3 regions of the Halomonas sp. I5-271120 genome follow, and region 2 is predicted to be linked to each of the others. Evidence: riboswitches for the same ligand, from Rfam matches in the RefSeq annotation. Region 2 holds a riboswitch; each other region holds the start of a gene.
What was found. A riboswitch is a leader RNA that binds a small molecule or an ion and turns the genes downstream of it on or off. The one in region 2 is predicted to bind thiamine pyrophosphate.

Region 1: linked by a shared signal. The riboswitch ahead of thiC (phosphomethylpyrimidine synthase ThiC) and the one ahead of thiM (hydroxyethylthiazole kinase) in region 2 are both predicted to bind thiamine pyrophosphate.
Region 3: linked by a shared signal. The riboswitch ahead of Q2K57_RS10795 (sodium:solute symporter) and the one ahead of thiM (hydroxyethylthiazole kinase) in region 2 are both predicted to bind thiamine pyrophosphate.

Annotation. Positions count from the first base shown of each region.
Region 1 covers NZ_CP130701.1:737,753-740,017, reverse strand. Annotated here, with positions in the region: partial or broken gene thiC (phosphomethylpyrimidine synthase ThiC) at 1-1,238, opposite strand, end outside; TPP riboswitch at 1,322-1,449, opposite strand; partial or broken gene Q2K57_RS03250 (TenA family protein) at 1,570-2,212, opposite strand.
Region 2 covers NZ_CP130701.1:3,325,085-3,327,349, forward strand. Annotated here, with positions in the region: gene thiM (hydroxyethylthiazole kinase) at 1-757, opposite strand, end outside; TPP riboswitch at 799-893, opposite strand; gene Q2K57_RS14900 (ABC transporter ATP-binding protein) at 940-2,265, opposite strand, start outside.
Region 3 covers NZ_CP130701.1:2,423,740-2,426,004, reverse strand. Annotated here, with positions in the region: gene Q2K57_RS10795 (sodium:solute symporter) at 1-1,328, opposite strand, end outside; TPP riboswitch at 1,318-1,451, opposite strand; gene Q2K57_RS10790 (hypothetical protein) at 1,717-2,265, shown strand, end outside.

The DNA.
Region 1 (2,265 bases), 1.2 Mb from region 2:
TGGGCCGCGTCGTTGGCATCGGCCACCGAGCCCGGGCGCAAGCCGTCTCCCAGCGAGAAGGCGACATCGTACTGCTTGCAGATCTCGCAGATTTCCTCGAAGTGGGTATAGAGAAAGCTCTCCTGATGGTGATAGAGGCACCACTTGGCCATGATCGACCCGCCCCGGGAGACGATGCCGGTGACCCGCTTGGCCGTCAGCGGCACGTAGCGCAAGAGCACGCCTGCATGAATGGTGAAGTAATCGACACCCTGTTCGGCCTGCTCGATCAAGGTGTCGCGAAACACCTCCCAGGTCAGATCCTGAGCCACGCCATTTACCTTCTCCAGCGCCTGGTAGATGGGCACGGTGCCCACCGGCACCGGCGCGTTGCGGATGATCCACTCCCGGGTCTCGTGGATGTTCTGGCCGGTGGATAGGTCCATGATGGTGTCCGAGCCCCAACGGATGCCCCAGGTCATCTTGTCGACCTCATCCTCGATCGAAGAGGTCACCGCCGAGTTGCCCAGGTTGCCGTTGATCTTCACCAGGAAGTTGCGGCCGATAATCATCGGCTCGGATTCCGGATGATTGATGTTGCAGGGGATGATGGCACGTCCGGCGGCCACCTCGTCGCGCACGAACTCGGGTGTGATCTCCTCGGGGAGCCTGGCACCGAAGCCCTGTCCTGGGTGCTGGTGGTCAAGGATGTGCTCTACCTCTTCCGAACCCGTATACGTTGAACAGCGCGCCTGGCGGCGCAAATTCTCGCGGATGGCGATGAACTCCATCTCCGGGGTGACGATGCCCTGGCGGGCATAGTAGAGCTGGGTGACGTTGCCGGCCTTGCCATCCTTTCCGGGGCGTGCGCGCCTTGGAGAGCGTTGCAACTCGAAGCGCAGTGGCGCCAGCATGGGGTCGTTGGCGCGGCGCCGGCCATACCCCGAACTGGGGCCATCCAGCCAGTCGGTGTCGTCGCGCTCATCGATCCAGGTTTGGCGCAGGGCAGGCAAGCCGCGGCGCAGGTCGATCTCGGCACCCGGATCGGTGTAGGGCCCGGAGGTGTCATAGACCAGCAGCGGCGGGTTGTGCTCGACGCCGTCGGTGGTGGTCGTTGGTGACAGGGCGATTTCGCGAAAGGGCACGCGGATGTCCGGGCGCGAGCCCTCGACATGGAGCTTGCGCGAGCCCGTCATGGGCGCGATGGCGGCCGCATCGACGCGGGCCTGCTCGTTGAGAAAGTGCTGGGTGTTGCTCATGCGATGTGTTCTCCCGGTAACATCAGGGAGGACAAGCGAAGGAGAGACAGGGGCAGGCGGTTTTCGGCACCGGCGGGGAAACGGCCTGCCTGTCGCTTGATCCCTACGCTGGTCCTAGCCAGGTCAGGTTCAACGGGATCCGTCCTGTCAGGCGCCTTTAGCGCCTGTTGGATGATCTCAGCCGGTATCACCGGCACCCCGTCAAGCGAGTGGTGGGAGCCTTGGCTCCCGGTGGTGGCTTGCAATGGCCGTTCGGCACCACCAAACCGAGCGGTCTTTTCCAGCGAGCCCATTTTGGCAGGCCCTGTGCGACAGGCCCTGTGAGACAGGCTCAGTCGCGCTGATCGAGGCCCATCTGCCAGAAATCGATCTCGAGCCGTGTGGCCTCGCTGAATATCTGGCTCAGTTCCTGGAAGCGTCGCGGCCCGACCTCCGCTAGGCGCGCATCGAGCCAGGCCATTTCATCCACCATGGCCTGCTGAAACTCGGGGCCTTCGTACAGCGTGATCCAGGCGTCAAAAGGGTTGGCCGCGCCGCGCACCGTGGTGGGTTGGGTATTGAGCCAGGTCGCGATTTCGCCGTAGCCGATCAGGCAGGGCGCCAACGCTACGTGGAGGTCCAGAAGGTCGCCGCGGTGGCCGGCCTCGAGCACATAGCGGGTATAAGCCAGTGTCTCGCGGGCCTCGGGCACTGCGGCCAGATCGGTCTCGGAAATGCCCCAATCGCGGCAGAAACCGACATGCAGGTCCAGTTCGGTTGGCCTGGCGCAGGTCGCTCAGGGTACGGCTCTTGTAGGCGGCCAGCGCGTAGGCGCGGGCAAAGTGGATCAGGAACAGGTAGTCTTGTTGTAGATAGCAGCGAAAGGCGTTTTGATCGAGGGTGCCGGCGCCGAGGGTGCGCACGAAGTCGTGCTCGATATAGCGGTGCCAATCCTGTTGGCAGGTGGTGGTGAGATCGCTGAAGCAGTAGCCCATCTGGCCTCCGGTGACGGTCGTGATCCGGGGCACGGGCAGGGTAGGCGTATCGG
Region 2 (2,265 bases):
CGTCGAGTCCATAGAGAGCGTCGATAAAGGCGACCGAGAAGCTGCCGGGACCTCTGGCTTCCTGGCCGGCCAGTTCGCCGGCCCTGGCATAGCAGGCAAGTGCCGCGACGGTCGCCACAAAGGGATCCTCGGCCTCGGCGATGAAAGCGGCGACGACCCCGGTCAGCGAACAGCCAAGGGTTGTGACCTTGGGCATCAGCGGATGGCCGCCCTCGACCCATACCAGGCGCTGGCCGTCAGTGACGAGATCCTGCTCGCCGGTGACGGCGACCACGGCGCCGGTTTTTCGGGCCAGTTGCAGCGCCGCGTCGTGGGCGCTGTCGGCGGCATCGGTGCTGTCGACGCCTCGGCCGCTCGCGCTTTCGGTCGCCAGGGCAATGATCTCGGAGGCATTGCCGCGTATCACCGTGGGTGACAGGGCAATCAGCTGGCGGGCGGTCTTGCGGCGATAGGCGGTGGCACCTACCGCGACCGGATCCAGCACCCAGGGCGTGCCGGCTGCTCGGGCGGCGCTAGCCGTCTCGAGCATGGCCTCGACCCAGTGCGGTGATAGCGTGCCGATATTGATGGTCAGGGCGCGGGCCAGCCCGGCGAACTCGGCGGCTTCCTCTCGCGCATGCACCATGGCCGGCGACGCGCCGATGGCGAGCAGCACATTGGCCATGGCATTCATGGCGACGAAGTTGGTGATGTTGTGGATCAGCGGCGCCGTCTCGCGGACTCGCGTCAGATGGGCAGTGGGGTCAATCGTGATCATCGTGCCTCCTGAGCGGAGGCGTTCGTGTGGCAGGCGTCGGGCGCGCCCACCACACGACTCCCTCCGCCGGCATTATCCGGGTCAGGTTCGAAGGGTGCCTCTCAGCCGGCGAGTGCCGGCGCCCCTGTCGTCAGTGTGCACACTATCTCTGCCGATCGGCTGGCTGTAAAGCCCAGCCAGCATCAGCCGGTTACCGGCGCTAGGCCGGCGGCGTCGACCAGCGCTCGAGTGTAGGGCGTTTGAGGCACGCCCAGTACCTGCTCGCTTGAGCCTTCCTCGACCACGTCGCCATCCTTCATCACCATGACCCGGTGGGCCATGGCGCGCACCACCGCCAGGTCATGGCTGATGAACAGGTAGCTCAGGCCTCGCCGGGCCTGCAAATCCCTGAGCAGCTCGACCAGTTGTTTCTGCACGGTACGGTCCAGCGCCGATGTAGGTTCATCCAGCACTACCAGCTCCGGCTCGAGAATGATGGCCCGGGCCACGGCAATGCGCTGGCGCTGGCCACCGGAGAACTCATGGGGATAGCGCGAGGCGCAGTCGGCGGGCAGCCCGACCTCGAGCAGCGTCGCCTGGACGCGCCGTTCGACCTCGGCGTCATCGAGCTCGGGATGATGAAAACGCAGCCCTTCGCTGATGATCTTGGCCACCGGCAGGCGCGGCGACAGCGAGCCATAGGGGTCCTGGAAGACGATCTGGAAGCGTCGACGCTGCTGGCGCAGCGCCTTGCCGCTGAGCGTATCCAGCCGCTCCTCGGCGAAGTCGATTTCGCCATCACTGGCCGTCAGGCGCAGCAGCGCCATGGCTAAGGTGGTCTTGCCGGAACCGGACTCTCCGACGATGCCCAGGGTCTCGCCGCGGCGAAGGGTCAGGTCGAGCGGCTGCACCGCCACGAAGGGCGGCGGGTTCCGAGAGAAAAGGCGCTTGGGGCGCGAAAAGGCTACCCGTAAGGCTCGCGCCGCCATCAGCACAGGGGGGCTGCCGATGGGACGTGGCCGGCCCTGTGGCTCGGCATTCAGTAGCGTGCGGGTGTAGTGGCTCTGCGGATCACGAAAGACGCGTTCTACCGGACCGGTTTCCTGCTCGCGGCCGTGATAGAGCACGCAGACCCGATCGGCATGGCGGCGCACCAGGTTCAGGTCATGGGTGATCAGCAGCATGCCCATGCCGTGGCGCTCGCGAAGCTCTCTGAGCAGGGCCAGGATGTCCTGCTGCACGGTGACATCGAGTGCCGTCGTCGGCTCATCGGCGATCAGCAGCTCCGGTTCATTGGCGATCGCCATGGCGATCATCACTCGCTGGCGCTGGCCGCCTGACAGCTGGTGGGGCCAGGCATCCAGCAGTTCGTCCGGCCGTGGCAGCTTGACCTGGATAAGCAACTCCCTGGCCCTGGCGCGGGCGGCCTTACCACTGAGGCCCTGATGCAGGCGCAGGGTCTCGCCGATCTGTTTCTCGACGGTATGCAGCGGGTTCAGCGAGGTCATGGGCTCCTGAAAAACGAAGCC
Region 3 (2,265 bases), 900 kb from region 2:
GGTACGCCACCGGGAAAACTTGCCGCCAAGAGCCCCGCCGTGAAGCTGCCCTGTTCCAGCCAGCCGGGCAGCACGGCACCCACAAGGCCCGCCAGACCGCCGGCCACCGCCGCCAAGGTGGTCATGCGCGGCCACAGGCCGAGCAGCACCGGCACGATCGCCGAGGCGCAGAGCAGATCGGCGATCAGGAACAGTCGCAGCACAGAGAGATTCTGCAGCGCCAGCACCACCACCGGCACCATCAGCGCCACCGTCAGCCAGCGGGCCATCGGCAGACCAAGCCCCGTCCGGCCGCGTTCACTGCCATCGCCGACCGCCAGCGAGGCGATAGCGTTCTGCAGGGTATCGACGCTCGAGGCCACCAGCGTTACCGCCAGCACCAGGCCAAGCAGCTTCAGGCCGGCCGACGCGTCGATCAGCAGGGCAAAGAACGGCATCGGCGGCTCGCCGAGGGCAACGCCTGACATGGCGGCGAGAATGCCCAGGCCCCCGACCACCGCCACCACCGCTACGGTCACCAGGCCACCCAGCAGCGCCCCACGTCCCAGCGCCTGACCGCTCTTTGCCGCCCAGACCCGCTGCCAGTAGCCCTGATGAAAAAGGTTTGCCGCCGTGACCGCGATCACCAGGGTCAACGCCACGGACAGCGCACTGCCGGTGGGGATGCCCGGCATCGTAGCCTCTTCCGGCAAAGCCGGCAGCCGCGACAGGCCCAGCCAGCCGACCACCGCCAGCAGCGCAATCAAGAGCCCCGCCTGCCAGCGATCGGTGGCGAGGCTCGCCCGCAGCCCACCGAGCGCCGTGTAAAGCAACGTGGTGAGGGCCACACCGCTCACCACCAACGCCGGCGATACTTCGGAAAGCAGCGCGGTGATGCCGCCGATGGCGGTCAACTCCGCCGCCAGGAAGCAGGCCATGTAGAGGATAGAAATCAGCGACACATAGCGGCGCACGCCGGCTCCGTAGCGACGCTCGGCGAATTCGCCGATGCTGCGCCCTTCGGGGAGATAGCGGCGGATCGCCGGGCCGCAGGCGGCGAGCACCAGGAAGGGAAGTGCCGCGCCAATGGCATAACCGGCCAGTGCGACCGGCCCCGCGAAGGCACCCACTTCCGGCGGCGCGAAGAGAATCCACGCCCCCATGCCGGAAGCCAGGAAGGACAGCCCCAGGGTCGAGGCGTTCTGGGAGTTGCGGGCGGTGACATAGTCATCGAGGGCGTCATCGGGAACACCGTCACCCAGCGCCCTGTTGAAATGCCGGGCGCGCAGGCCAAGCAAAGTGAAAAGCACAAGCGTCGCGCCCAGCGCGGCTAACGTTGGGTAAGGCATGTCGCACTTCCTCCGCCGGTATTAACCGGATCAGGTTCCAGGGTCAGCACGTGGTGCACTCTCAGTCCCAGCTCGCGCCTGTCCATATTGACGGCACAGCCGGGGACTCCCCTGGCGACAGTGAATGAATTGTGAGTACTAAAATGGTCAGTACTAAAATGGTCAGTACTAAGTCGTCAAGTACTCGTCAGCAAGTACTACGTTAGTAAGTACTTCGATGGTGAGTACTTTGCTGACGAGTATAACGCTGTGATTATCTCGTGACAGGATACTTGAGTCATCCCGGCCGGCCAAATCGCCTCAATCACTCAGGTAATGCCATTCTCAGCCGATAACCTAGGCGATGCTCAGAATACCCCATGCCAACAATTACCTGCAGGAATTCAGGATGAACTACACAGAAGCCAAGGAGCACGCCGAAGGGTGCCTGCACCAGATATTTGCGATGCCCTACGAAGCCTTCGATAACGATGTCCCGGAACGCAAGCTTCATCTGCGCGTAGCACTTCAGGCGCTACTGGACGAAGCGCTGCGCGAGCAACGACTGACCCTGCAGGTAATCCATGGCTGGGAAAATGGCGCCTTCGCACCCGCGGATTTGCATCACCACGAGCATAAGCTTCGCGGTACAGACGACATCGCCGCCAGCCTCGCCTACTACCGTGATGCTCTGGCTAACCTGACACCGCTGCCGATCGATACCGGCTCACTGCTGGCCGAGCCCCTGGCCAACGCTATCGCCTCGGCCGAGCAAAACGGCGCAACAATCGATGCTGAGACCCGAGAAAGTCCTGCCCGCTGGCCAGACTTTCCCAACGGCCTTGCCCTTTACACTTTCTTCAAGGTCTACCACCGCCTGACCTACGGCGAAGACGATGCCTACCGCTCGATCTGCTGTAAGACCTCAGAAGGCCTGCGCGAAATCCATGAGTTCCAC